Linked DNA regions of Methylacidimicrobium sp. AP8. The protein of the gene in region 1 interacts with the protein of each later gene in a pairwise test. Links are inferred from orthologs where the notes say so. Each region holds a gene or a part of one and is shown in the gene's direction. Other genes may lie near its edges. The genes, in order: rho and nusG.

The links.
Region 2: the proteins of rho (region 1) and nusG interact in binary tests that used the Escherichia coli proteins (3 or more experiments, as listed by UniProt). The link is inferred for Methylacidimicrobium sp. AP8 from one-to-one orthologs.

The regions. Positions count from the first base shown.
Region 1 is NZ_LR797830.1:346,562-351,445, forward strand. Bases 1-2,837 are described here. They hold rho (transcription termination factor Rho), read left to right. Parts: upstream 1-605; coding sequence 606-2,069; downstream 2,070-2,837. Other genes in these bases: coaE (dephospho-CoA kinase), read left to right, coding at 1-498; galE (UDP-glucose 4-epimerase GalE), read left to right, coding at 2,091-2,837. In the rest of the region: more of galE, read left to right, coding at 2,838-3,104; MTHMO_RS01555 (serine protease), read left to right, coding at 3,355-4,524. UniProt on the Escherichia coli protein: Facilitates transcription termination by a mechanism that involves Rho binding to the nascent RNA, activation of Rho's RNA-dependent ATPase activity, and release of the mRNA from the DNA template.
Region 2 is NZ_LR797830.1:711,882-719,970, forward strand. What follows is about bases 4,376-7,313. They hold nusG (transcription termination/antitermination protein NusG), read left to right. Parts: upstream 4,376-5,500; coding sequence 5,501-6,127; downstream 6,128-7,313. Other genes in these bases: tuf (elongation factor Tu), read left to right, coding at 4,376-5,043; MTHMO_RS03200 (preprotein translocase subunit SecE), read left to right, coding at 5,187-5,492; rplK (50S ribosomal protein L11), read left to right, coding at 6,191-6,616; rplA (50S ribosomal protein L1), read left to right, coding at 6,671-7,313. Also shown: fumC (class II fumarate hydratase), read left to right, coding at 1-1,143; MTHMO_RS03170 (adenylyltransferase/cytidyltransferase family protein), read left to right, coding at 1,140-1,622; purN (phosphoribosylglycinamide formyltransferase), read left to right, coding at 1,619-2,230; xseA (exodeoxyribonuclease VII large subunit), read left to right, coding at 2,209-3,642; more of tuf, read left to right, coding at 3,859-4,375; more of rplA, read left to right, coding at 7,314-7,372; rplJ (50S ribosomal protein L10), read left to right, coding at 7,391-7,918. UniProt on the Escherichia coli protein: Part of the processive rRNA transcription and antitermination complex (rrnTAC). The complex forms an RNA-chaperone ring around the RNA exit tunnel of RNA polymerase (RNAP).

The DNA.
Region 1 (4,884 bases):
ATTGCGCATGAGCTGATGGCCCCGGGAGGGGAAACATGGCAGAAACTGGTTGACGTCTTCGGGGAGCGGATCTTAAATGAAGAAAAGGCTATCGACCGGAAAAAGCTCGGGTCGATAGTTTTTCGTGATCCTCAGCTGCGGGAAACACTAAACAGGCTCACTCACCCAGCCATTATCGAAAAGTGGCGTAAGGAAGTGGCCGATTTAAGGGCTCGGAATCCAAACGGAAAAATCGTCGTTTCGGTTCCCCTCTTGCATGAAGCAGGCCTGGAAGGAGAGTTCGAGACGATTCTCTGCATAGGTTGCTCCTATGCGACGCAGCTGCGGCGGCTTCTGACACGCGGGTTGGAAAGGGAGGAGGCGGAGGCACGGATCAAAAGTCAGTGGCCGATCGAGAAAAAGGCGGCACGTAGCGACGTGCTCCTCTGGAACGACGGTTCGTTGGAACTTCTTGAGCAGCAGATTTCCCGTTTTGTCCTCGTCTCCTCCTCGCCTTGAGGCATCGTCCCTTGTGTCGTGGACGAGGGAGCTCCTCGCGGAATCCCAAGCCAGACGGGCGAAGAGGCGGCTTCGGCAACAGAGAGGAAAACCTCGGTAGGAAAAGAATGAATGCAGATGAAATCGATCGGGAGAAAGGCGAATCTTCCAAGAGCGCATGGGCGGGAGCTGGTCAGTGGGACGGGGGCGCGCCTTCCGAAGAGCACCGACCGCCTCGGAGCGGGCATCCTGTCCGGCCCTCCGAACGTCGCGGCGGAGAACAGCAGAATCGCAAGGAGGAAGATGGGGACGCGCGTCCTCCGACGACCGGCCAGCCGCTCAGCCTGGGAGAGCTCCAGCGCCTCTCCTTTGCCGAACTCCAGCAGAAAGCTGCCGAGTATCAGATCGAAAATCCCGGGTTGCTGCGGAAGCACGAGTTGATCTTCGAAACGTTGCGGCGCCATGCGCAGCGCAACGGCCCGATTTTCGGCGAAGGGGTTCTGGAGGTACTCCCCGAGGGCTACGGCTTCCTGCGATCCCCCGCCTACAACTATTTCCCTTGCCCGGAGGACGTCTACGTTTCGCCCGCCCTCATTCGGCGCAACGGCCTCAAGAAAGGGAACCTGGTCTCGGGTCCCATCCGCCATCCGAAGGAAAAGGAGCGGTATTTCTCCCTCCTCCAGGTCGATCTGGTCGAAGGGGAAGAGCCGGAGAAGGTTCGCAATCGCATCTTCTTCGATAATCTGACCCCCCTCTTCCCGAACCGCCGCATCTTCCTCGAAGGCAAGTCCAAAGACCCTTCCCTGCGCGTGATCGACCTGGTCACGCCGATCGGGTTCGGTCAGCGCGGGCTGATCGTGGCTCCGCCCAGAACCGGGAAAACGGTCCTGATGCAGAAGATCGCCAACGCAATCAGTGAAAATCACCCGCAGGCCCACCTGATCGTGCTGCTCGTCGACGAGCGTCCCGAAGAGGTCACCGATATGGAGCGCTCCGTTCGCGGCGAGGTTATCAGTTCGACCTTTGATGAGACCCCGGAAAGGCATGTCCAGGTGGCCGAGATGGTCATTGAGCGGGCGAAGCGCTTGGCGGAAACCAAGGTGGATGTGGTCATCCTGCTCGATTCGCTGACCCGGCTTGCGCGCGCCTACAACACTCTGCAGCCGCATAGCGGGAAGATCCTGACCGGCGGCGTTGACGCGAACGCCCTTCAGAAGCCGCGGCGCTTTTTTGCGGCGGCGCGGAACCTGGAAGAAGGCGGGAGCGTGACGATCCTGGCCACGGCTCTGATCGATACCGGGTCGAAGATGGACGACGTCATCTTCGAAGAGTTCAAGGGAACCGGCAACATGGAGATCCATCTCGACCGGGCGCTGGTCGACAAGCGAATCTATCCCGCGATCAACATCTCGAAGTCGGGCACACGGAAAGAAGAGCTGCTCTACCATCCCGACGAGATCGCACGGATACATGTCCTGCGCCGCGCGCTTTCCTCCGTGCCTCCCGTGGAAGCCATGGAGCTGCTGCTCGAACGGCTCCGAAAGACCAAGAGCAACGTCGAGTTTCTTCTCTCGATGAACCTCAAGGAGTAGGCTCCGCCTCCCTCGCTTGCCGTGAAGATCTTGGTCACCGGAGGGGCGGGGTACGTGGGAAGCGTCTGCGTCGAGTTTCTCCTGGATGCGGGCATCGCCACGGTGGTCGTCGACAATCTTTCCGAAGGACATCGGGCGGCGGTGGACGATCGCGCCGCCTTCTATCGGCTTGATTTGTTCGACCGGGAAGGGCTTTTCGCCCTGTTCCGGGCGGAGAGGCCCGATGCGGTGATCCATTTTGCGGCCAACGCTTTGGTCGCCGAGTCGATGCGGGATCCATCGACCTACTTCCGCAACAATGCCTTCCACGGAATTCACCTGCTCGATGCCATGGTGGCCACCGGGGTGCGGAAGATCGTCTTCTCTTCCTCGTGCGCCGTCTACGGCCTTCCGCTCAAGATTCCCATCGACGAGCGGGGAGAGACCAAGCCGATCAATCCCTACGGCGAATCCAAGCTCTTCTTCGAAAAAATCTTGCGCTGGTACTCGGAGATCCACGGGATCATTCCGCTCGTTTTGCGCTACTTCAACGCCGCCGGGGCCTCCGAGCGATACGGAGAAGACCACAAGGAAGAAACTCACTTGATTCCCAATGTGTTGCAGGTTGCGTTGGGAAAGCGGAATGTGGTGGAAATCTATGGGGATGAATTTGCCACACCGGATGGCACCGCGATCCGGGATTACGTGCATGTGCGCGACCTGGCGTCCGCCCACTTGGCCGTCCTGCGGCGTGAGCAGCCCGGCCTCTATAACGTAGGGACCGGGGAAGGATATTCGGTCCGGCAGGTCATCGATCTTGCGTGCAAGATCACCGGCATGGCGATTCCCTTCGAGGTCCGTCCCCCGCGTCCGGGCGACCCGCCGCGGCTGGTGGCGAACGTTCAGAGGATCTGCCGGGAGCTCTCCTGGAAACCGGAGCACTCGCGGCTTTCCGAAATCATCGAGAGCGCTTGGCGTTGGCATCAGGCGCATCCCGACGGATATCCGGATGCCGGGGAAGCGGCGGGCGCAAACGAAGCCAGCGGCCGATCATGAGGCATGCGCCCCGGCAGGGCTGCCTCTAGTGCGCAGAGGGTGCAGGATTGGAAAGACCGCGGTGAAGGCATCGGGCTGCGGATGCGCTCTTTTCCCTTGTGGGGAAGGCAATCGGGCAGTAGATCCAAAAAAAATGGGCGGTAATCGCCGAGCAGGGAAAGAGGGCGGCCGGGCGGATGGCGGTGCGTCTCGGGTGGGGAGCTTCGCCCCTCCGGGAAAGCAGCCGGGATCTTCTGCGGATTCGTATTCGATGCCTGCGGCGAAGACGGCTTGTCCGGATCGGTTGCCGCACCGGGTCGCTGGGAAAAGGCGAGGCGGGGTGCGTGCGGCCGCTCTGCTTTTCCTGGCGGCAGTTCCCGTCAGCGGTCGGGCCGGCGGAATACACCTGGATCGTGACGACCCCGCGAACGCGGCGATTGTCCGGATAGTTACCTATCAATCCGTCGCCGGCGGCATCGTCCGGGTTACCGGAACCGGCTTTTTCGTCAATCGCCAGGGGCAACTGATCACCAATCGGCATCTGCTCTCTCGAGCGCTCTTTTCCGCCGCGCTGGGACCCGGATGCGAACCTTTCCGCGTCGATCGGGTTCTGGCGGAGGCGGGGGACTTGGTCATGGTGCAAATCGCGCTTCCCTCCGGAATTCGGCCGCCATGCCTGGAGCTAAGGAAGGAACCCCCCGTTCCGGGCGAACCGATCCGTATCGAAGGGTATCCTCTGGGAGTAGGCCTCGCCTCGGCATGGGGGAAGGTGGTCGGCTATCGGCAGAAACCCTATTATGGGACCCGTTCCTTCGAGGTAGACGCTCCGACCTTTTCGGGGAATAGCGGAGGTCCAATCGTCGACGAGCGCGGACAGGTCGTGGGTGTGACGACGTTTCGTTCCCAGGAGGGATCGAGCAGGCTCGCCGGCGCCCTTTGCCCGCATGTCCTTATGGAAGAGAGCCGCGTCATCGATCTCCCGTTCGCCGTCTGGTCTCGGCGATCCGGAGGCGCGGATGGAGCGATCGGTTCGGCCGCCAGAGGGTGGAGAGCGCTGCAATCCGGAGAGAGCGAGCCGGCATGCCGCTATTTCCAAGCGGCACTCCGCAAGCGGGGGCGCAGCCCTTTGCTCCATCAGGGATTGGCCGAGGCGCTGCTGGAAAGCGGAAGGGTCGGGGAAGCCGCTTCGTCTCTCTGCGCCGCGATCAAAGAGAGACCGAACGATTTTCTCGCTCACCTTCGTCTTGCCGCTGTCTACCGCCGGCTCGGGAAGCCCGAGCTCGCTGCCGTCCAGGAAGCCGCCGGCCGGAGGCTCGAGGGAGCGATCTTCGCGCGGATCCAGACGGCGGTGGCAGCCAGAGAGCAGACCGGTCTAGCCGGTCTCTGGCAAAAGGTACGCTACATCCTCCAGCCTCCGGTCGAGTCCGAACCCTCGCATTAGCCTGCATGTCTCACCGATAGCGGGCATAGCGGAAGGCAAAACATCCGGCAAAACGGCTTAGGAAAGGCCGCCTTCTGCTGGCATGCGTGTTGTCAAGACGGTACTTCCACCAGAGAAAAGAAACGGCCATCCCTGACAGAGTGTAGCCAAGAGACGTTTGCCTTTAGCGGCCATTTTTCGTGACCGGGGGAGGAAGTGGGGATTTGCCGCGGGTCGGATCTCCAGCGATGGGGGTGCAATCCTCTTGCGGGAAGCCGATCGGAAGATCGGTTGGTTAACGGCCATTTCTCACAAATTTCGTAGCCGAGACGCCGCCCGAAGCGTGTTGTCCATCGGCGACCGGAGATGCTGGCCCACCGC
Region 2 (8,089 bases), 370 kb from region 1 along the record:
GAGGAGTTCCCGTTGCGGGTCTGGCAGACGGGGAGCGGAACGCAATCCAATATGAATTGTAACGAGGTGATCGCCGGCCGTGCCAACGAGTTAGCGGTGGGGAGGAGGGGAGGAAAGTTTCCGATCCATCCCAACGACGATGTTAATCGCTCGCACTCCTCGAACGACGCGTTCCCTTCAGCTATGCATCTGGCTGTCGGGCTCGCCCTCCGCGACGGTCTCCTTCCGGAATTGGAAAGGATGCTCGATTGCCTGCGGCGACGGAGCCGGGAGTTCTCGGGAATCATCAAGATCGGCCGGACCCACTTGATGGATGCCGTGCCGCTCACCCTCGGGCAGGAGTTCGGCGGGTACGCAGGCCAGCTCGAGCTGGTCTTGGCCGACCTCCGCGGTCGGATGCCCGCTCTCTACGGCCTGGCGATCGGGGGCACGGCCGTGGGGACCGGGCTCAATGCGCCGGCCGGGTTCGCCCAGGGAGTCTGCGCCAAGCTGGCCGAGTGGACAGGGCTGCCCCTCTACTCCGCTCCCAACAAGTTCGCCGCGCTCGCTTCCCATGAGCCCCTTTTGGGCGTCAGCGCATCCTTGCGCAACGTGGCGGCTGCGCTGTTCAAGGTGGCTAACGACATCCGCTGGATGGCCTCGGGTCCGCGATGCGGCCTGGCCGAGCTGCGCTTGCCCGAAAACGAGCCTGGGTCCTCGATTATGCCGGGAAAGGTCAATCCGACGCAATCGGAGGCGATGACGATGGTCTGCATCCAGGTCATGGCCGCGGACGCGGCGGTCGGCTGGGCCGGCTCTCAGGGGAATTTCGAGCTCAATGTGTTCAAGCCGATGATCGTGTTCAACATCCTGAACGCCATCCGGCTTTTGCGCGACAGCTGCCGATCCTTCCGTGTTTTCTGCCTGGAAGGACTCCAACCGAACCTCGAGGTGCTCCGCAGCGAAGTGGAGCGGTCGCTCATGCTGGTGACGGCGCTGGCGCCCCGGCTGGGTTACGATCGGGCGGCGAAGATCGCCCAGGAGGCCAATCGCCGGCAGAAGACCATTCGGGAGATCTGCGTAGAGGACGGCCATCTGTCCGCGGAGGAGTTCGACGCGCTGGTCCGGCCTGAAAGGATGGTCGGCAACGGAGGCGGGGCGTGAGGGCGGACCGGGCCCGAGTGGTTCCGATGGGGGAAGTTCCCCGCATTCGGAGAGAGCTGGAGGGCAAAAGGTTCGTCGCCACCAACGGCTGCTTCGACCTGCTGCACGTCGGCCATCTCCGCTGCTTGGCCTTCGCCCGGTCGTTGGGGGATCTGCTCTGGGTGGGAGTCAACGACGACGAGTCGGTGCGGGCGCAAAAAGGAGAGAACCGGCCGATCCACCCCGATGTGGAAAGGGCGGAGCTTCTGGCCGGCCTGCGCGTAGTCGATCTGGTGACCATCTTCTCGGGAAGGCGGGCGACCGCGTTTCTTCGGGCGGTCCGGCCGGCGGTTTATGTGAAAGGAGGGGATTATCGGCCGGAGACGCTCGATCCGGAGGAGCGCCAAGCCTTGGAAAGCATGGGAGTCGAGATACAATTCTTCCCGCTGGTTACGGGTAGATCGACCACCGCGGCCTGGGAAGCATGGCGGAAAGGATGAGCGAGGAGCCCAAAGCCACGCTGGGAATTCTCGGATCGGGACGAGGGAGCAACTTCGCCGCCATCCGGGATGCGATCGCCTCGGGGAGGCTTTCCGCCTCGATTGCCGTCGTCATCAGCGACCGGGAGGACGCGCGGATCCTGGAATTGGCCCGCCAAGCGAATATTCCGACGGTGGTCTTGCGCCGAGGGAAGTTCCGGACTCGGCTCGAGCCCGACATCGAGGAAGAGCTTGCCGAATGCCTCCGGCGCTTTCGGGTCGACTTGGTGATCCTGGCGGGATTCCTGCGGGTTCTCAAGGGTCCGCTCCTGGCCGCGTACGCGGGAAGAATCCTCAACATTCATCCTTCCCTCCTCCCGGCCTTCAAAGGGAAGGACGCCTGGAAGCAGGCTTTGGCGGCGGGTGTCGCCGAAGCGGGTTGCACGGTCCACTGGGTGGAGGCCGAGGTCGACAGCGGACCGATTCTCGGACAGGCGCGGGTCCCTGTTCTGCCCGGAGATACGCCGGAAAGCCTGCACGCGAGAATTCAGGAGGCCGAGCACCGCCTCTACCCGGAGGTGATCCAGCAAGTGATCGATCGGAAGCTATGGCAGCAGATCCATTCGTAGAAGAGCAGGAGCTCGACCTTTGGAGGAAGCCCGAACCCGAAACGGCGGCCGCCGGCCGGAGCGCGGAAAGACCCCTTTCGGTCAGCGAATTGAACCGGCGGGTGCGCTCCCTTCTGGAGGCGGGCTTTTCGCAAGTGTGGGTCGAAGGGGAGATATCGAACCTCCGGAGCCCGAGCTCGGGGCATGTCTATTTCACCCTCAAGGACGAGCAGGCGGTCGTCCAGGTGGTCCTCTTCCGCGCCGATGCGGCTCGGCTGTCGATCCGGTTGCGGGAGGGGGCGGCCGTTGTGGTCCGCGGGCGGCTGACCGTGTTCGAGGCCCGCGGTCAGTACCAGATCATCGCAGCGGATGTGCAGGCACTGGGGGAGGGGGCGCTGCTCGAAAGGCTAGAGGCGCTGAAAAGAAGGCTGGCCGCCGAAGGGCTCTTTGACGCCTCCCGCAAGCGGCGGCTGCCGGAATTCCCGGAAAGAGTCGGTCTGGTCACTTCCCTCAAGGGTGCTGTCATCCAGGACTTTCTCCGTATTTTGCAACGCAGGGCGCCAGGAATCGAGATTTGCGTGAGGGATGTTCCGGTGCAAGGGGCTTCGGCGGCGAAGGCGATCGCCGGGGCGATCCGCGCCTTCGGCGGGCCGCCTCCGGTCGATGTTTTGGTTGTCGCCCGCGGGGGCGGCAGCCTGGAAGATCTTTGGCCCTTCAACGAAGAGGTCGTCGCACGGGCGTTGGCCGAATGCCCCGTGCCGACCGTGTCGGCGGTAGGCCACGAAACCGACTTTACGATCGCGGATCTGGCCGCCGATCTGCGAGCGCCCACCCCCTCCGCCGCTGCGGAGCTGATCGCCCGCGATTGGAACGACTGGCGCGCGGAGGTCGCCCAACTGCGGAGAAGGGCGGAGCGGGCCATGTCGCGGGTGCTCGAGCTGGCGCGGGAAAGGCTGGCGCGGCTGGCCGGCAGCCCGTTTTTCCATGAGCCCTCCCGCCTCATCCTCCGCTGGGAGCAGCTGGTCGATGAGGAGGAGGAGGCGCTCGGCCGCGCGCTCCGGCGAGCCGTGGAGATCAAGAGGGAGAGGTGGGAATCCTTCATGCGTCATTGGAGGGCGTTGCGATTCGACGAGCAGATCCGCCGCCGCTCGGAGCAGGTAGCCCAGTGGGCGGCGCGGCTGGCCGCCTTGAGTCCGGAGGCCACCTTGCAGCGCGGGTATGCCATCGCTTTCGATCGGCAAGGCCGTATCCTTCGCAGAGCCCATCCGGAGATGGTCGGCAGCGAGGTGCGGGTGCGGGTCGCCTCCGGAGGTTTCGGCGCGCAGGTCCTCCGCCTTTGTCCGGAGGAGCCGTGGACTCAGAACGCGGCGAATCGCGTGCGGGGCCAGGAGGCACCTGAGAATAATTCCGATACGGAGTGTGGCGGGGCTTGACATTCGGGGGCTGCCTGGCGATGTTTATCGTTCTCTCACGGACGGGGTCTTGTACCAGGAAAGAAAGGGAAACGGCGAGTGCCCATGTAGCTCAGGTGGTAGAGCACGTCCTTGGTAAGGACGAGGTCACCGGTTCAAGCCCGGTCATGGGCTCGGCCGCAGCGAAGGCCGTGTAGCGAATCGGAAGGATTAAGGACAAAGAAGCGAGGAGTATTCATGGCGAAAGACACTTTCGTGCGTTCGAAGCCGCATGTGAACGTAGGCACCATCGGACATGTGGATCACGGGAAAACCACGCTGACCGCGGCGATTACCTCTGTCCTAGCCAAGCAGGGTCTTGCGGAGAAGAAGGCATACGATCAGATCGACAACGCGCCGGAAGAACGTGAGCGCGGGATCACGATCAACACGACACATGTCGAATATCAGTCCGAGCATCGGCATTATGCGCACGTGGACTGCCCGGGCCACGCCGACTACATCAAGAACATGATCACCGGTGCCGCGCAGATGGACGGAGCCATTCTCGTGGTGAGCGCTCCGGATGGTCCGATGCCGCAGACGCGCGAGCACATCCTGCTGGCCCGGCAAGTCGGGGTTCCGGCGATCGTGGTCTTCCTCAACAAGATCGACATGGTCGACGACGCGGAGTTGATCGATCTGGTCGAGCTCGAGGTCCGCGAGCTGCTCAGCAAGTATGAGTTTCCGGGCGACAAGGTTCCCATCGTCCGGGGGAGCGCGCTGAAGGCGCTGGAAGGAGATCCCGCGGAGGAGAAGAACATCCTGGCGCTCATCGCCGCGATGGACGAATATATTCCGATTCCGGAGCGCCCGAAGGACCAACCGTTCCTTATGCCGGTAGAGGACGTGTTCAACATCGAAGGTCGCGGCACGGTGGTGACCGGCCGTGTCGAGCGAGGGGTCCTCAAGCGGATGGAAGAGGTCGAAATCGTGGGGATCCGGCCTACCACGAAGACCGTGGTGACCGATATCGAAATGTTCCGCAAGCTGTTGGACTCGGCGGAGGCGGGCGACAACGTCGGCATTCTGCTCCGGGGCATCAAAAAGGAAGATGTCGAACGGGGGCAGGTCGTCGCCAAGCCCGGGACCATCACCCCGCATACGAAGTTCCGGGCGCAGGTCTACGTGTTGACCAAGGAAGAGGGTGGACGGCACACCCCCTTCTTCTCGGGATACCGGCCGCAGTTCTACTTCCGAACGACCGACGTCACTGGCAATGTAAAGCTGAAGGAAGGGGTCGAGATGGTCATGCCGGGGGATAACGTCGAGATCGATGTCGAGTTGATCACTCCGATTGCGATGGAAAAAGCGATGCGGTTTGCGATCCGAGAAGGCGGCAAGACCGTGGGAGCCGGAAGAGTCGTTGAAATCCTGGCCTAGCCAAAGAAGGGAATTCTTTCGGCAATCGGCTTGCGGGTGTAAATTTTGAACAGGTTCTCGAAAACAGGGCAGTAGCTCAATTGGTAGAGTAGCGGTCTCCAAAACCGTTGGTTGGGGGTTCGAGTCCCTCCTGCCCTGCGGCTATGCGAACCATTTCCTTAACAACGTGGGTTGCGCTGGGGCTCGCCATGGCGGGCCTCGTTGCGCTGGGATGGCTGTGGAGGCGGCACGGACAACGAGTGGTGGTCTTCCTCAACGAGGTCGTTGGAGAGCTCAAGAAGTGTTCGTGGCCATGGGAGCCGCAGGAAAAGGGAGCGCGTCGCTACCGGGAGCTGATCGATTCGACCGTGGTGGTGGCGATCTCTTCGGTCCTGCTGGCTGCTGTGGTCACGCTGGCGGACTTCTTGTTGGTGAAAGTGGTGGGATTCCTCACTAGGCTGCAGTTATAGGACGCTCGATGAAACCGCGGGAAGGGGCGCAAGGAACCGTGTTGACCGAGAAAGAGGGCCGCGAGGCGCAGCAGGCGCCCGAAGAGCAGGGGCAGTGGTATGTCCTTCATGTGCTTTCCGGCCACGAAGGGCGGGTCAAGAAGAGTATCGAAAAGCGCATTCAAACCGAGGAGATGGGGGATCTGGTCGGGCAGGTGGTGATCCCGGTGGAGCGGATCTCGGAGATCCGCAGGGGCAAGCGTGTCCAAATGGATCGGAAGATCTATCCCGGTTATGTGTTCGTCCGGATGCGGCTGCGCGACGCCCAGAACAAGCTGATCGAAAAGAGCTGGTACTTCATTCGCGAGACGCCGGGAGTGATCGGATTCGCCGGCGGCGAAAATCCGATGCCGATGCCGCCCGACCAGGTTAAAGATATCCTGCGCCAGATGGAAGAGGGGCGCGAACGCCCCACGCCCAAGACTTCCTTCGCCGTCGGCGATCGGGTGAAGGTCGGCGACGGCCCCTTCCTCAACTCGGAAGGCGTCGTGGAAGAGGTGGACCTCGAGCGCGGGAAGCTCTGGATTTCGGTCAACATGTTCGGACGCTCGACGCCGGTGGAGCTCGAATTCTGGCAAGTGGAAAAAGCGGCGTAGGCCCGGTCGTGACCATGAGCCGGCGCTGAATGCGAAACGACGGGTGAGGGAGACGAGAAGAAGATGGCCAAAGAAGTGCAGGCGATCGTCAGGCTGCAGATACCGGCCGGGCAGGCGAATCCCGCTCCGCCGGTGGGTCCGGCTCTCGGACAGCACGGCGTGAACATCATGGGGTTTTGCAAGGAGTTCAACGCGAAGACGCAGAAGGAAGCCGGGATGCTCCTTCCGGTCGTGATCACGATCTATAAGGACAAGTCCTTTACCTTCGTCACCAAATCCCCGCCGGCGGCGGTGCTTTTGAAAAAGGCGGCCAACATTGCCACGGCCTCGAAGGAACCGAACCGCGTGAAGGTCGGGAAGGTCACCAAAGCGCAGGTGATGGAAATCGTCCGCTTGAAGAGGAAAGACTTGAACGCGGGCTCCGACGAGGCGGCTTTCCGCATCATCGCCGGAACGGCGCGGAGCATGGGAATCGACATCGAGGGATAGCCCGCCTATTGCGCCGGCCTTCGGGCCGGGTTCGAGAAACGAAGGGAGAGCGAGGTGAAGACGCGACGAAGCAAGCGCTACCGCGAGGCGGCAAAGCTGCTCGAGCCGGGGAAGTTCTACGGTATCGGCGAAGCGATCCAGGTTTTAGGCAAGATGCCCAAGACCCGCTTCGATGAGACGGTCGAGCTCTCGGTGCACCTCGGCGTCGATCCGAAGCAGGGCGATCAGATGGTGCGCGGCAGCCTTCGACTGCCGCACGGCTCGGGCAAGAAGGTGCGCATCGCCGTGTTCGCCCGCGGATCGGCGGCGGAGGCGGCCAAGGCGGCGGGCGCCGATTTTGTCGGCTTCGAGGATCTAATCAAAAAGGTCTCCGAGGGATTCACCGGATTCGATGTGGCGATCGCCACCCCCGACGCCATGCAGGAGGTGCGCAAGCTCGGCCGGGTGCTCGGGCCCCGGGGCCTGATGCCCAATCCCCGCACGGGAACGGTCACGGACGACGTGGCCGGCGCAGTGGCCGAATGCCGGGCCGGGCGAGTCGAGTTTAAGATGGATAAGAGCGCGAACCTGCACATCGTCATCGGCCGTCGTTCCTTCTCCGAGGCGGCGTTGCAGGAGAACGCCGCGCAGGCGATCGATGCGGTGCAAAAGGCGAAGCCGGCTGCGGCGAAAGGTCGCTTTATTGAGTCGTTGGTGCTTTCCGCGACGATGAGCCCGGGCGTTCCGCTCGATCTTGCGGCGCTGCATCGCAAGTAAAAGGGAGAGGAGCAGATCATGAGGCCGGAAAAAGTATTTCTATCGAATGAGATCCGGGAGTGGCTGAACGGGTCCGACTACATTCTTTTCATCAACTACACGGGCCTGCGGGCGGAGGAGTTCCGGGAGCTGCGCGGACGGCTGGCCGCCGGCGGGGCGCGATGCCGGGTCGCCAAGAACCAAGCGCTGATCCGTGTCCTGCGGGAGACTCGAGAGTTGCCCGAAGAGTGGTCGATTAAGGGACAGGTTGCGGCGATCGCCCATGGCGACCCGGTGGCAGCCGCGAAAGTCCTCAAGAACTTTGCGGCCGAATTCAGCCGTCCCCAGCTCGTGGGCGGCATTCTCGATCGACGGGTGCTGGGCGCCTCCGAGGCCGCGGCGCTCGCGGACCTCCCGGGGCGGGCGGAGCTGCGGGCGAAACTGCTCGGGCTGCTGCAGGCGCCGGCCGCCCGATTGCTCAGCGTCCTGGCGGAACCCTCGCGGGCCCTGGCGCGAACCCTGGCCGCCCGGGCGGAAAAGCTGGGAGGCGGCGCGTCGGAGGGGTGAGCGGGAGGAGAGGGATCATCGGCGCATCTAGTGGAATAACAAGCTTCGGACAACGGCCGAAGAGGGCGATCCGGGATCGCCCGAAGAGAAGAAAAAAAGAAAAGATCCTGCTAGCCTCGGAGCCCTCCGGGGAGAATCGCTGACGCGGGTGCGTCGCGCTACAGGATCGGA